Regions from separate parts of the Mesorhizobium sp. CAU 1741 genome, predicted to be linked through region 2. Evidence: predicted binding sites of a transcription regulator. Region 2 holds the regulator's gene; the other holds the start of a gene.
The links. The regulator PhoB, encoded in region 2, activates phosphate uptake and scavenging genes when phosphate is short. The targets are predictions, from matches to a motif close to TGTCATNNANCTGTCAT.
Positions count from the first base shown of each region.

Region 1: a site for PhoB is predicted at 1,856-1,872, ahead of AAFN84_RS15330 (RNA degradosome polyphosphate kinase). Genes of this name have one in related genera too.

Region 1 is NZ_JBDOQP010000003.1:343,225-351,014, reverse strand. Features, by position in the region: gene AAFN84_RS15345 (amino acid ABC transporter ATP-binding protein) at 1-267, shown strand, start outside; gene AAFN84_RS15340 (FAD-dependent oxidoreductase) at 307-1,509, opposite strand; gene AAFN84_RS15335 (zinc-finger domain-containing protein) at 1,540-1,785, opposite strand; gene AAFN84_RS15330 (RNA degradosome polyphosphate kinase) at 1,949-4,162, shown strand; gene ppx (exopolyphosphatase) at 4,159-5,670, shown strand; gene AAFN84_RS15320 (SRPBCC domain-containing protein) at 5,687-6,157, opposite strand; gene rnd (ribonuclease D) at 6,176-7,330, opposite strand; gene AAFN84_RS15310 (MFS transporter) at 7,405-7,790, opposite strand, start outside.
Region 2 is NZ_JBDOQP010000007.1:161,345-169,134, forward strand. Features, by position in the region: gene pstC (phosphate ABC transporter permease subunit PstC) at 1-1,295, shown strand, start outside; gene pstA (phosphate ABC transporter permease PstA) at 1,288-2,670, shown strand; gene pstB (phosphate ABC transporter ATP-binding protein PstB) at 2,748-3,545, shown strand; gene phoU (phosphate signaling complex protein PhoU) at 3,572-4,270, shown strand; gene phoB (phosphate regulon transcriptional regulator PhoB) at 4,291-4,977, shown strand; gene AAFN84_RS23260 (ROK family protein) at 5,006-6,250, opposite strand; gene xylF (D-xylose ABC transporter substrate-binding protein) at 6,440-7,483, shown strand; gene AAFN84_RS23270 (sugar ABC transporter permease) at 7,596-7,790, shown strand, end outside.

The DNA of each region.
Region 1 (7,790 bases), on a different contig from region 2:
AACCCGCGCATCATGCTGTTCGACGAGCCGACGTCGGCACTCGATCCGGAAATGATCAAGGAAGTGCTGGAAACGATGGTCGGCCTTGCCGAGGAAGGCATGACGATGATCGTCGTCACCCACGAGATGGGTTTCGCGCGTCAGGTCGCCAATCGCGTCATCTTCATGGACCAGGGGCAGATCGTCGAGCAGAACGAGCCGGAAAAGTTCTTCGACAACCCGCAGCACGAGCGCACCAAGCTCTTCCTGAGCCAGATCCTGCATTAGGTTCGGGGGAGCAGGCAGCCGTCGATGGAGGCTTTGCTTCTACTGGCTTGCGGCCTCGTCGAATCCGTAGAGCCAGTCCATGTCGGAGGCGAGCGAGCCGGCTGGGCGCGAGGCAAGCACCATATCGCGCCCGAACGCCACGGGTCCCCGCGCGTGCCAGACAAAGCGGTTGAAGCTGCCGCGCTTTGCCACCCGTGCCACACGCCGCTGGCGCGCCTGTTCATAGCGCTCCAGCGCGTGGCGCTTGTCTCCGGGCTGTTTTGCCACGAGCCGTGCCAGCGTTGCCGCGTCTTCAATGGCCATGGCTGCGCCTTGCGCGGCGAAAGGCGTCATCGCATGGGCGGCGTCGCCGACAAGCGCCAGGCCGCTGCCATCCGTCCACGGCCCGTTGGGGTCGACGTCGTGCAACGGCCAGGTCGTCCACGAACCCGCCATCGCCGCCAGCGACTGGAGTTCGTCGGCTGCTCCCCTCATGGCGTCGAGCAGCAGCCCCGTATCCGCGGCGCCGGACCAACCGCGCACGGGCTCAGGTCCACGGGTCACAGCGACGAAATTCACCGCGCGCCCGCCACGCAGCGGGTAGGCGACGAGATGGAAACGTGGATGCATGAATGAGGTGACGCTGTCATGCGCTGGCAACCACCGCGATTGGCCGCCCGTGGCCGCGACGGTCGCCCGCCATGCGACATAGCCGCTGTAGCGGCTGTCGCGCGCGCCGGGCACGCTGTCGCGCAGGCGGGACCACACGCCGTCAGCGCCGACGACGAGATCGAATGCGCCCTCGTTACTATCGTCTGAAAGCACGAGCGACGCGCGTCCATCGCTTTCCCGCCTCAGCGAGTCGACCGCGCGGCCGGTCCGCAGGTCCACGGCGGGTGAAGCCGCGACCATGTCGACGAGTGCCTGCTGGAGGTCGGCGCGATGGATTGTCAGGTAGGGTGCGCCCCAGCGCTGCAGGGCTGCCTCGCCGAGCGGAACCGTCGCAACCTCGCGCAGCGAATCCGCGCGCCGCAGGACGACGCCTTCCGGTTGGACCGCCTTGTCCAGCAATCGCTCGATGACGCCGAGCCGCGCAAGAATCCGTGTCGCGTTCGGAGACAGTTGCAGCCCGGCGCCTATTTCTTCAAGCGTCGGTGATCGCTCGAAGACGACGACCTCGAAGCCGTGTCGTGCGAAGGCAAGGGCCGCAGTCAGGCCAGCGATGCCGGCGCCCACGACGGCGACCCGGCCTGCCGCGGTCATCGCCCGGTCCTTGTCACGGAAATCGTCCGCTCAGGCTGCCTGATGGTGGTAGACCGCGCCCTCAGGCTTGGTCTCGGTCGCCTTGAGCGCGGGATTGTAGCGAAACAGCGTCGAGCAATAGGGACAGACCTTTTCCGAATCGTCGCCCATGTCGAGGAAGACGTGGGGATGATCCTGAGGCGGGTTGGCGCCGACGCACATGAACTCCTTCACGCCGATCTCAATCGCGGCGTGGCCTGCGTCGTTCTGGAAATGCGGTATCGCGTGACCGGCCATGGAAAGCTCCGAGATGCTGTCGATGCGGATCGTGTGCGTTTGCAGCATAAACCGGCGCTTTGCAAGACGGTGATATCAAACTGTCGCAAAACCCTGTCAGGAGACCACTTGACGGAATCCGCGCCTGCTGATGCAGTCGGCGCAACGCATCGGGTGGAACAAGATGAACGAGTTGAGACCGGCGACAAGCGAATTCACCGGAGAGATGAAGGCTCTGGCGGCTTCACCGGAAGGCAATCCCGACCGTTTCGTCAACCGTGAGTTCTCATGGCTGCAGTTCAATCGACGGGTGCTCGATGAATCGCAGAACCCATGCCATCCGCTGCTCGAGCGCGTGCGCTTCCTGTCGATTTCGGCGGCCAATCTCGACGAATTCTTCATGGTGCGCGTCGCCGGGCTAGCCGGCCAGGTCCGCCAGGGCATCGCCATCAAGAGCCCCGATGGTCGCACACCGGAACAGCAGCTCGAATTGCTGTTGCTCGAAGTCGCCAGTCTGCAGGAGGACCAGCAGCAGAGCTATTCCTCTCTGACGGGACTGATGCGCCAGCAGGGCATCGAGATCGTGCGCGGCGATGCGCTCAACCGCGACGAGTTGCGCTGGCTCGAAGACCACTTCATGGAATCGGTCTTCCCGGTGCTGACCCCGCTGTCGATCGACCCCGCCCATCCGTTTCCGTTCATCCCCAATCTCGGCTTTTCGATGGGCCTGCAGTTGCGCAACCTGCGCGACGGCGAGGAGATGACCGCGCTGCTACGCCTGCCTGTTGCCTTGCGGCGCTTCGTCCGCCTGCCGGATCGCAAGACGACCGTGCGCTTCATGGCGCTGGAAGATGCGGTGGCATTGTTCATCGGCAAGCTCTTTCCCGGCTATGAGGTCAAAGGGTCCGGAACGTTCCGGATCATCCGGGACAGCGACATCGAGGTCGAGGAAGAAGCCGAAGACCTGGTGCGCCTGTTCGAGAGCGCGCTGAAGCGGCGCCGCCGGGGCCAGGTGATCCGTATCGAGTTTGACGACGAGATGCCCGAGGCGCTGCGCGATTTCGTCGCCACCGAACTGGGCGTGGCGGGCGGGCGTGTCTCCATCCTGAAGAAGCCGCTTGCGATCAACCAGATTTCCGAGATCGTTTCGCTGCCGCGCGACGACCTCAAGTTCACCCCCTACAATCCGCGCTTTCCCGAGCGCATCCGCGACCATGGCGGAGACTGCTTCGCCGGCATCCGCGAAAAGGACATCGTCGTCCACCATCCCTACGAGAGCTTCGACGTGGTGGTGCAGTTCCTGCGCCAGGCAGCGGCCGACCCGGAAGTCGTCGCCATCAAGCAGACCCTGTATCGCACCTCCAACGACAGCCCGATCGTGCGCGCGCTCATCGATGCCGCCGAGGCCGGCAAGTCGGTGACCGCGCTCGTCGAGCTGAAAGCCCGTTTCGACGAGGAAGCCAACATCCGCTGGGCGCGCGACCTGGAGCGTGCGGGCGTTCAGGTCGTCTTCGGCTTCATCGAGCTGAAGACCCATTCGAAGATGTCGCTCGTCGTGCGTCGCGAGGACAACAGGCTGCGAAACTACGTCCATCTGGGCACCGGCAACTACCACCCGATCACCGCCCGCATCTATACCGACCTGTCCTATTTCACCACCGATCCCGAGATCGCGCGCGACGTGGCGCAGATTTTCAACTTCATCACCGGCTATGCCGAGCCCGCGCATGAAATGCGGCTCGCCATCTCGCCGTTCACGCTGCGCAATCGGATCCTGGAGCACATCGCCGCCGAAAAGGCATTTGCCGATCTGGGAAAGCCGGCGCAAATCTGGATGAAGATGAATTCGCTCGTCGATCCGATCGTCATCGACGCGCTTTACGATGCCAGCCGGGCAGGGGTGGAGATCGACCTCGTCGTGCGCGGCATCTGCTGCCTGCGCCCGCAGGTGCCCGGCCTGTCGGAAAACATCCGCGTCAAGTCGATCATCGGCCGCTTCCTCGAGCACAGCCGAATCTTCTGCTTCGGCAACGGTCACGGCCTGCCATCCGACGAAGCCGTGGTCTACATCAGCTCGGCCGACATGATGCCGCGTAACCTCGACCGCCGCGTCGAAACCATGGTTCCCATCACCAATCCGACTGTGCATGAACAGGTGCTCGGCCAGATCATGCTGGGAAACATCATGGACAACCAGCAGAGTTTCGAAGTATTGGCGGACGGTACCTCGCGGCGCATGCAGCCGGAGGAAGGCGAGGAACCGTTCAACGCGCAGGAATATTTCATGACCAATCCCAGCCTGTCCGGTCGGGGCGACGCCCTGAAATCCAATGCGCCGAAACGCATAACCCAGCACAAGCGCCGCAAGAAGGCGAACTCGACAACGCAGGGCGAATGATTCAAACATCTCAGGGCCGGCTGCCTGATCGCTGGCCACTGTCGATCATCGACATCGGATCCAACTCGATCCGACTAGTCGTCTATGAGGGCATTGCCCGTTCACCAACGGTCCTCTTCAACGAGAAGATGCTGGCCGGGCTTGGGCGTGGAATCGTCTCCACTGGGCGGCTCGATGAAGAGGCGGTTCGCCGCGCCGTCGAGGAGTTCCGCCGCTTTCGTGCGCTCTCCGACCAGGCAGGTGCCGAGGATTTCCACGTGATCGCCACCGCGGCGGCGCGCGAGGCCGAAAACGGCATGGACTTCATCCATCGCGCCGAAGAGATTCTCGGTGCCCCGGTGCGCGTGTTGTCGGGACGCGAAGAGGCCTACTATTCGGCGCTCGGAATCATCTCCGGCTTTCACCGTGCCGACGGCATTGCCGGTGACCTCGGCGGCGGCAGCCTCGAACTGGTCGATGTTTCCGGAGAGACCATCGGCGACGGCATCACCTTGCCGCTCGGTGGCCTGCGGCTTCAGGACATGGCGAAGGGGTCGCCTGCCGAAGCCTACAAGATTGCCCAGCGCGAGCTGAAACGGGCCGGCCTGTTGGCTGCGGGCGAGGGGCGCACCTTCTACTGCGTCGGCGGCACCTGGCGCAACCTCGCACGCCTGCACATGAACGCCACCGACTATCCGCTGAATGTGATGCACCACTATGAGCTGGGGGTCGACGATTCGGCGGATTTCCTGCAGCAGGTCGCCGGTGGCGAACTGACCAAGATGAAGGGCATCGCGCGCATTTCGAAGTCGCGCCGCGCCCTGCTGCCCTATGGCGCCGCCGTGCTTCAGGCCATCGTGCAGTCGATGAAGCCGTCGAGGATCGTCGTCTCCGCGCTCGGCGTGCGTGAGGGCTATCTCTATTCGCTGCTCGACCAGGAACAGCGCGCTGCTGATCCCCTGATCTCGGCTGCCGAGGAATTGGCGGTGCTGCGCGCGCGCTCGGTGAAGCATGCGAGGGAGCTTGCCGCGTGGACCGGTGAGGCATTCGAGGCATTCGGCCTGCAGGAAACCGAAGAGGATGCGCGCTACCGTCAGGCGGCATGCCTGCTTGCGGACATCGGCTGGCGCGCCCACCCCGAATATCGCGGCACCCAGTCGCTCAACATCGTCGCGCATGCCTCGTTCATCGGGGTTGATCACCCCGGCCGGGCCTTCATCGGGCTCGCCATCCTGTTCCGCCACGAAGGCATCTACGAGGATGCAGTCTCCCCCGTGATGCGGGCGCTGGCTGGCCCGCACCACCTCGAACGCGCGCGCGTTCTTGGCGCTTTGCTGCGCGTGGTCTACCTGTTCTCCGCCTCGATGCCAGGTCTGATGCCGCGTCTTATATGGAGGCAGGAGGGCGATACCCTTCAGCTCGTCGTGCCGCGCAGCCATGCCGGACTTCTGGGCGAGCGTCCTGACGGACGCATGGCGCAGCTTGCCAAGGTGCTCGGCCGACCGATGCAGATCGTCGCGGGCGACTGAGTTTGAGCCTTCCGCCTCAGCGGGTCACGAACGCTTCGAGGTTGCGCAATGTCGAATCCAGGCCATCATGGTGATCGGCCTGGAGGATGCCGGATGGCACGTTCTCGCAGGTGATCGTCACATGCGTACCGCCGGCAACCGGCGTCAGGTTCCAAATCATTCTCATTTCGCCAGCGAAGGCCGGATCGTCGGACGCAAACGTCACCGATTGAACGACGCGCCTGCCGGGCATGAAATCCACGAACGTTCCATCGACGATATCCGACGTATCCGTCGACTTGCCCGTGCCGGTATCGTCGTCGCGGTATAGGAGCTCCATGCGGTAGCTGCCGCCCGGCCGAGGGTCGAACGCATGCATCAGCCCGCTCATGCCGGCGGGGGGTAGCCATTCGAGCCAGGCATCGGCGGATAGGAAGGCGTCGTAGATCCTGTCGGCTGGTGCGCCGATCGTGCGAGACCGGGAGTCGATGCGACCTTTCTCCGTCACCGCGTGCCTCCGTGCCGCTCAAACCGTGTCGAAAACGGTTATCCTGCGCTTGTCGAATTTCAGCGCGATTTCGCCGCGCACCAGCGACAGCGCCCGCTCGCCGAACACCTCCCTGCGCCAGCCCTGCATGGCCGGCACGTCGGCGTCTTCGCCCCTTGCGGCGATCTTCTCGATGTCGTCGCCCGATGCGAGCACCTTTGTCGCCACGCCGCGTTCCTCCGCAACGAGTTTCAGCAGCACCTTGAGCAGTTCAGCGGCCGCGCCCGTGCCTTCCGGTTGCTGCGCGTGACGGGGGAGCTTGGGCAATTCGTCCTTCGGGATGTCGAGCGCCCCGTTGACGACCTTGAGCAGAGCCGTCGCCGTCGAAGACCGCTCCCAGCCTTTCGGGGTGGTGCGCAGCCTCCCGAGCGCCTCCGTGGTGCGCGGGGCCTGCTGGGCGATCTCGAAGATCGCATCGTCCTTGAGCACGCGGCCGCGCGGCACGTTGCGCTCGCGCGCCTCACGCTCGCGCCACGCCGCCACGGTTTGCACCACGGCCAGTTCGACCGGCTTCTTGACCCTGAGTTTCAGGCGCTTCCAGGCATCCTCGGGATGAGGATCATAGGTTTCGCGCGCCGTCAGCACTTCCATCTCCTCGTTGAGCCAGTGGGCGCGGTCCTCGCGCTCGAGCTGCTCGCTCAGATGGAGATAGACGTCGATCAGGTAGGTGACGTCGGCAAGCGCGTATTCAAGCTGCTTTTCCGAAAGCGGGCGATGCCGCCAGTCGGTGAAGCGGGACGACTTGTCGAGGCGCGTGCCCGTCACCTTCTGCACGAGCTGGTCGTAGGACACGCTGTCGCCGAAACCACACACCATTGCCGCCACCTGTGTGTCGAACACGGGGTGGGGAATGAGGTTGCCGCGATTGAAAATGATTTCGATGTCTTGCCGGGCGGCGTGAAACACCTTGATGGTGGTTTCGTCGGCCATCAGCTTGAAGAACGGCGCAAGGTCGATGCCGGGCGCGAGCGGGTCGATCAGCGCGGTGATCTCGGGGCTGGCGAGCTGTATCAGGCACAGTTCCGGCCAGAAGGTCGTCTCGCGGATGAATTCGGTATCGATGGTCACGAAGTCGGAACGGCCGAGTGTGTCGATGGCGGCTTCGAGTTCGTCCTGTTGCGTTATCAGATGCATCTAGTTCGATTTTTCCGGGCAATGAACCTCAATTCCAGTCGAAAGCTCCCGCGTCAAGCTTTTGACCGCACAGATCACTGTTGCCCACTCCTTTTGTCCTTGCGTCCGATGCCGGCGGGACGCTGCGCCAGCCGCGCGAAGATCGTCGATGTGCGCAACAGGGCGGTGAACCGGCCGCGCTCGTCGCTGGGGGCCGGAGCTCGCGCCAGCATGCGATAGAGGATCAATGCGATGAAGATGATGTAGATGAGTGCGCTGAAGAAGAACAGCGCATGCGGGCCGAACCACTCCATCACGGTCGCGGCCGCAAACGGTCCTCCGATCGCGCCGAACGAATAGAACAGCATCAGCGCCGCGTTGATCATGACATATTCGTTCTTGGCCGCGCGGTCGTTGGCATGCGCGGCCGAAAGCGAGAACAGCGGCATGGCGAAGGCGCCGAACACGAAGACGAGCGCGA
Region 2 (7,790 bases):
CGCTGGTTGCCGCCGGCGCACGCGTCCATTCTCGACCGGTGTACCATGGATCGCTCGTCGCGATCTGGGCACTGGTTCCAGCGCTTCTGGTGCTGGGGCTCTGGGTGCTTTTCGGCGATACCGCCATGCGCGCCTACATCGTCGCGCAGTTCCCACCGGACGTCGCCAACCTCGCGCCCGGAGACCTCAATGCCGCCATCCAGCGTGTCCGCCAGATCGAAACCGGCTTCGGCGTCGTCGGCGAGACCGCTCCTTACGAAAACGCCGCTGCCCAGGCGCTGCGTGAATTCAGGGTTCTGACGTTCGCGCTCGTGGTTGCCGCTGCGGCGGGCACCGGCGCGCTGGGGCTCTATCTCGCCCGAAGGCGCATTTCAGACCGGCTGCGTGCCCGCAACGAGGTCGAGACGGTCGTCCGGATTCTTCTGATCGCCTGCTCCGTAGTGGCGATCCTGACCACCGTCGGCATCGTTGCCTCGCTCCTTTCGGAAGCGATACGCTTCTTCACGTTCGTCAGCCCGGCCGACTTCTTCTTCGGTACCGTCTGGAACCCTCGCTTCTCCACGGTCGGCAACGGGGCGACGGGCGAATATGGCCTGCTTCCACTGCTCTGGGGTACCCTGATGGTGGCGACGATCGCGATCATCGTGGCGCTGCCAATCGGGCTGATGACCGCAATCTACCTTACCCAGTACGCATCGCCGCGCGCGCGCGACATCATCAAGCCGATCGTCGAGGTGCTGGCGGGTATTCCGACCATCGTCTACGGCTTCTTCGCGCTCGTAACCGTCGGACCCTTCTTGGCGTCGGCTGGTACCAGCATTGGCCTCGACATCCGGGCGACGAGTGCGCTGACCGCCGGCGTGGTCATGGGCATCATGATCATCCCGTTCATCTCTTCGCTGTCCGACGACGTGATCCGGCAGGTTCCGCGCGCCATGCGCGACGGCTCGCTGGGGCTCGGCGCCACGCAGTCGGAGACGATCAAGCGCGTGATCCTGCCGGCAGCGCTGCCAGGCATCGTCGGTGCCTTTCTGCTCGCCGTCAGCCGCGCCATCGGCGAGACGATGATCGTGGTGCTCGCCGCCGGCAACAGCCCGTTCCTGCGGCTCAACCCCGGCGAACCGGTTTCGACAGTCACGGTGACAATCGTCAACCAGCTTACAGGCGACACGGATTTCGCTTCGCCGCAGTCGCTCGTCGCATTCGCGCTGGGTTTGACGCTGTTCGTGATGACGCTCATCCTCAACGTCGCGGCGCTGTTCATCGTGCGCCGCTATCGGGAGCAGTATGAATAAGATGGCCGAGATGTTCTCCCGACAATTGGAGCAGGGCTCCGACGGTTCCACGCAACGGCTCGAGCGGATCAGGGCAGGGTTGTCGGCACGTCACTCCCGCGAAAGGCGGTTCCGTGCCTATGGTATCGCGGCAATCGTCGCGGCGCTGGGTTTCGTCGCCATCCTGTTCTCCATGATCCTCTATCAGGGATTGCCCGCTTTCACTCAGGCCACCCTCACGGTGGACGTGTTCTTCGACCCCGAGATCATCGAGGCAGACGACATCCCCGTGCAGGTGGAGGGGCAGTCGGCGGCCGAGTACCAGAAGGCGCAGCTCGACTGGCAGCGTCAGGTCACGATGCTGAACTGGAACCGGGTCGTTGAGCAAGCCATCCTTGCCGCGGCGCCGGATATCGAGATCGATACTCGGGCCGTGCTTTCCGTGGTGGAAACGAGCGAACGTTTCCGGCTGCGCGACATGTTCGTCGCCGATCCCGGTCTACTGGGCAAGACAGTGAGCGTCGACATGCTCGCATCGGCCAATACCGACAACTGGCTCAAGGGCAACATCGATCGCAGCCTGCCGGACAGCCAGCAGCAACTCAGTCCCGAGGCTCGTGCGCTGGCCGATCGTCTGATGGAGGAAGGCAAGATGCGCTTCTCCTTCGCCGCGCACATCTTCTCCAACGTCGATTCGCGGTCAGCGCCGGCATCGGCGGGATTGGCGGGCGCGTTCGTCGGCTCGCTCTACATGATGCTGGTTGTCATCGTCCTCGCCGTGCCGATCGGCGTTGCAAGCGCGGTCTATCTCGAAGAATTCGCACCGAAGAACCGGCTGACCGACTTCATCGAGGTCAACATCAACAATCTCGCCGCCGTGCCGTCGATCGTCTTCGGCCTGCTCGGTGCCGCGGTGTTCATCAATTACTTCCGACTGCCGCTATCAGCGCCACTGGTCGGCGGTCTCGTGCTGACGCTGATGACGCTTCCGACTGTCATCATTGCGACGCGGTCGGCGCTGCGTGCGGTTCCACCATCGCTGCGGCAGGCCGCTCTCGGGCTTGGCGCGTCAAAGACACAGACCGTGTTCCACCACGTCCTGCCCGTCACCTATCCCGGCATCCTGACGGCCACCATCATCGGCGTGGCGCAGGCGCTCGGCGAAACGGCGCCGCTGCTGCTGATCGGCATGAACGCATTCGTTGCCCAGATACCTTCCACGCCGATGGATCAGTCGACAGCCCTGCCGGTGCAGATCTATCTTTGGCAGGGCAACGAGAACCGAAATTTCTTCGAGGCCCGTACGTCGGCCGCGATCATCGTGCTGCTCGGCTTGATGCTGACGCTCAACGCGATTGCGATCTTCCTGCGGACCCGGCTGGAGCGCCGCAAATGAATACCGAAACAAGGCAGGAGGCCACGTCCATGCACATGCCGGCCGAAAAGATCGTCGCGCAATCCGACCTTTACTCGATGGAATCACCCACCGTGCGTACACCTGACGAAAACCCGCGCCCGGTTCGGGTCAGCGCGCGCAATGTCAACGTCTTCTACGGTACCAAACAGGCGCTGTTCGATGTCTCCATCGACGTGCCGGAGAAGGCGGTGACTGCGTTCATCGGTCCGTCGGGCTGCGGCAAGTCGACGTTCCTGCGCTGCCTCAACCGAATGAACGACACGATCGAGGGCTGCCGCGTCACGGGCGCTATCGCGCTGGATGGCTCCGACATTTACGACCAGGCGCTCGACGTGGTCGAGCTGCGCGCCCGCGTCGGCATGGTGTTCCAAAAGCCGAATCCGTTCCCGAAGTCGATCTACGAGAACGTGTCGTACGGCCCCCGTATTCACGGCTTGGCGAGAAGCCGTGCCGAACTCGATGCAATCGTCGAAGCCAGCCTGCAGAAGGCGGGCTTGTGGAACGAGGTGAAAGACCGGCTCAGCGAGCCCGGCACCGGGCTTTCCGGCGGCCAGCAACAACGCCTGTGCATCGCGCGTGCGATCGCGGTCTCGCCCGAGGTCATCCTCATGGATGAGCCCTGTTCCGCGCTCGACCCGATCGCGACCGCGCGCATCGAGGAACTTATCGACGAGCTGAAGCAGAACTACACGATCGTGATCGTCACCCACTCGATGCAGCAGGCGGCGCGCGTCTCCCAGCGCACGGCGTTCTTCCATCTCGGAATCCTCGTCGAGGAAGGCCCAACCGACCTGATCTTCACCAGCCCGGGCGAAAAGCGCACGCAGGACTACATCACCGGCCGTTTCGGCTGAGCAGGCTCGCGCAAAGGAGACCACCAATGGGTGAGCATACAGTCACGTCCTTCGATGACGAACTCAACGAGATCGACAGGCTGATCCGCGACATGGGCGATCTGGCAGGGGCGATGGTGGCCGCGGCCACGCGCTCGCTGATAGAGACGGATGCCCCGTTGGCTCAGCGGGTGATTTCCGACGATGCCGTCATGGATGCACGCCAACGGGAACTAGACGAGCGCGCCATCACGTTGATCGCCAAGCGCCAGCCGATGGCGCAGGACCTGCGCTCGGTGGTGGGCGCGATCCGGATGGCGGCCGACCTCGAGCGCATCGGCGATCTGGCCAAGAACATCGCCAAGCGCGTCAATGCGGTGGGCGAGGGCGCAACGCCGCGCAAGCTGTCGCACTCCATCGAGGCGATGGCGCAAATGGTGATGGAGCAGGTGGCTCTGGTCATCTCCGCCTACGAAGCGCGCAACGCCGAGGGGCTGATAACCTTGCGTGCGGACGACGAGAACATCGATATCCAGTACACTGCGGTGTTCCGCGAGCTGCTGACCTACATGATGGAGGATCCGCGCAACATCACGGGCTGCACCCATCTGCTGTTCTGCGCGAAGAATCTGGAGCGTATCGGCGACCACGTCACCAACATCGCCGAAAACGCCTACTACATCGCCACGGGCCGGCAATTGCCGCTGCATCGGCCGAAGCACGACGAGACGTCGGTCCAGGGCTGACGACGGAAGACGGAAATATGATTGCACCGAAGATCATGGTGGTTGAGGACGAGGAGCCGCTGGGCGTACTCCTCAAGTACAATCTCGAGGCGGAAGGGTACGAGGTCGAGGTCATCATGCGTGGTGACGAGGCGGAAATGCGCCTGCGCGAAAGCCAGCCCGACCTGCTCGTGCTCGACTGGATGGTACCGGCGGTGTCCGGCATCGAATTGTGCCGGCGCCTGCGCATGCGCCCGGAGACCGAACGCTTGCCGATCATCATGCTGACGGCGCGCGGCGAAGAAAGCGACCGGGTTCGCGGCCTCGTCACCGGCGCGGACGATTATCTGGTGAAGCCGTTCTCCACGCCCGAACTCATTGCGCGCGTGCGGGCGCTGCTGCGCCGGGCGCGGCCGGAGGTGCTGTCCTCGGTGCTGAAGGTCGGCGACATCGTGCTCGATCGCGAGACGCACCGTGTGCATCGCGGCAAGTCTGAAATTCGGCTCGGGCCGACGGAGTTCCGCCTGCTGGAGTTCATGATGCAGCATCCCGGCAGGGTGTTTTCCCGCGGTCAACTGCTCGACAATGTCTGGGGCGAGACGATCTATATCGACGAACGCACCGTCGACGTGCATGTCGGGCGCCTGCGCAAGGCGGTCAATCTCGGCAACATGGCAGACGTCATCCGCACGATCCGTGGTGCCGGCTACGCCATCCAGGAGGGATAGGCCTGGCCGCCGCCCTGTGGCCGGCGCTTCAGACCACTTCCTCGCTTCGCACGGGGGCTGCAGCAGCGCCTCTGGCGAAGATTTCCTGATCGACGAACGTCAGCGCCTGGCGGGCGCAGCCTTCGCGGATAAGCGGTATCTCGTCCGGCTCCAGGTCAAACGAAATCGCCGCATTGTGCTGGCCGCCGGCGGTGCGGGCGATCGCCTCGCGCATCGTTGGCTCGATGACGTCGAAAGCCGAGGTGCCGAGGCCGACGATCGCCACCGGCGCCGGGTCGAACAGCGCGAACAGGCTGCCCAGCCCGAAACCGATCGCTTCTCCCGCGCGCTGGAATGCTTCGCGCTCGCGGCCGTCGTGATCGCGCGCCGCCGCCGCCATGGCCAGCATGGTTCCGTCGTCGATATCCGCTACCGGCAGTGCATGCTCGCCATCACCGCGCGCATGGCGGTAGATCGCATAGTTGCCGGCATAGGCTTCGATGCAGCCACGCCTGCCGCATCGGCAGAGCGCGCCGTTGGGCACGTGGATCATGTGGCCGAATTCGCCGCCCGACGAGTGCGACCCCGTGAAGAGTTCGCCCCGCAGCACCAGCCCCATCCCGATGCCATTGGACAGCAGGATGGTGAAGAAGTTGTCGCGATAGCGGTCCGGTTCGCGACCGCGCAGGGCGACCGCTATCATGTTGCAGTCGTTCTCGACGGTCACCGGGATGCCGAAGGCGGTTTCCAGTGCGTCGGCAAACGCGATTTCGCTGTGCGGGGTGATCGGCGACCACATCAGTCTGCGGGCGCTGGAGTCAGTGATGCCCTGGACCGCCATGGTGATGCGCAGGACGGGACCGTGGCCTGGCGGCGCACGCTCCATCAATCGCCGAACGGCGGAAATGACGTGATCGCACAGTTCGCCATCGGCCATGGTGAGTGTTGCCGGGCGGGAAATGTCATGGGCGATCGCCTTGCCGGTGTAGTCGATCAGCGCTGCGGACAGCGCGTTCAACGACAGCACCATCGACACGACGCTTGCCGCACGTGGGTCGAGATCGAGAGCCACCTGGGGCCTGCCGCGCTTCAGCGCCGCGGTCTCGCCGGTCTTTAGCTGGGCGAGAATGCCCTCGTCGATGAGGTCGGATGATATCGTCGAAATCGTGGAATGGCTGAGCGCCGTCGCCGTGGCGATCTCGGTACGGGAAGGCTGCCCGCCGCGCCGCACAGCCGCGATCACCATGGCCCGGTTGCGCTTGCGCAGATCGTCGTGGCGCACGCCGATCGTCATCTGACGTCCTTCCTCCCGCACAATGCTGCTCATTTACCCCGGTCCAAGCGGCAAAGCCAGCATTGCACGCAGGATATTGACACACGCCCCTAGCTGAGTCATTCTTTTTTTCGAGGCCCGAAAAAAAGAGCCTCGCGGTATTGTGTGCAAGCACCAGAAAGCGCTTGTTCCAAGCGCAGGGAGGAAATCATGAAGAATTTTGCAGCCGCCATGCTGGCGGGTGTCGCCATGTCGATGACACTGGCTGCCACCGCTCATGCCGAAGGCAAGATCGTCGGCGTGTCCTGGTCGAACTTCCAGGAGGAGCGCTGGAAGACCGACGAGGCCGCAATCAAGGAAGCCCTTGAGGCAGCCGGCAACACCTACATCTCGGCGGACGCCCAGTCGTCGGCCGCCAAGCAACTCACCGACGTCGAGGCGCTGATCGCCCAGGGCGCCAACGCGCTGATCATCCTGGCGCAGGACGCCAGTGCCATCGGGCCGGCAGTCGAAAAAGCCGTGGCCGAAGGCATCCCGGTGGTCGGGTACGATCGTCTCATCGAAAACGCCGATGCATTCTACCTGACCTTCGACAACAAGGAAGTGGGACGTCTGCAGGCACAGGCGGTGTTCGACGTGCAGCCGGAAGGCAACTACGTCTTCATCAAGGGCAACGGCGCCGATCCGAACGCCGACTTCCTGTTCGCCGGCCAGATGGAAGTGCTCAAGGAAGCCATTGATTCCGGTGCGATCAAGAATGTCGGCGAGGCCTATACCGACGGCTGGCTGCCCGCCAATGCGCAGCGCAACATGGAGCAGTTCCTGACTGCCAACAACAACGAGATCGATGCGGTCGTCGCCTCGAATGACGGCGCGGCCGGCGGCGCGATCGCGGCGCTGGAGGCACAGGGCCTGGCAGGGTCAGTTCCGGTGTCGGGTCAGGACGGCGACCATGCCGCGTTGAACCGCATCGCACTGGGCACGCAGACGGTCTCGGTTTGGAAAGACTCGCGCGAGCTCGGCAAGGCCGCCGCGGAAATCGCCAACCAGCTCGCCGACGGCACTGCGATGGACGCGGTGGAAGGCTCGCAAAAGTGGTCCGATGGCCCCAACGGCGTCGAGATGAACGCGATCTTCCTCGACCCCAACCCGATCACCAAGGACAATCTCGAGGTCGTGATCGATGCGGGCTGGGTGACGAAGGACGTCGTATGCCAGGGCGTTGAAGCAGGTTCGGCCGCAGCCTGCGACTGACCCTGACGCCTAATCTTCAGAACGCCGCGGTTTGACGAAAACCGCGGCGTTTCATTAGGATATCTATCCGGCCCCGCCCGACCACGGGCCAGCGCCGGACGGGAGGACGATCATGTCGGATGCAACCGCCCCAGCGCCAACCGATCGTGCGCGATCCAGCGAGAGCGGGCCGGTCGGCCGGTTCCTCAAAGCCACGGAACTCGACACGCGCATGCTCGGCATGATCGGCGCGCTGCTGATCATCTGGCTGACCTTCAACCTTCTCTCCGGCGGGCTTTTCCTGACGCCGCGCAACCTTTGGAACCTG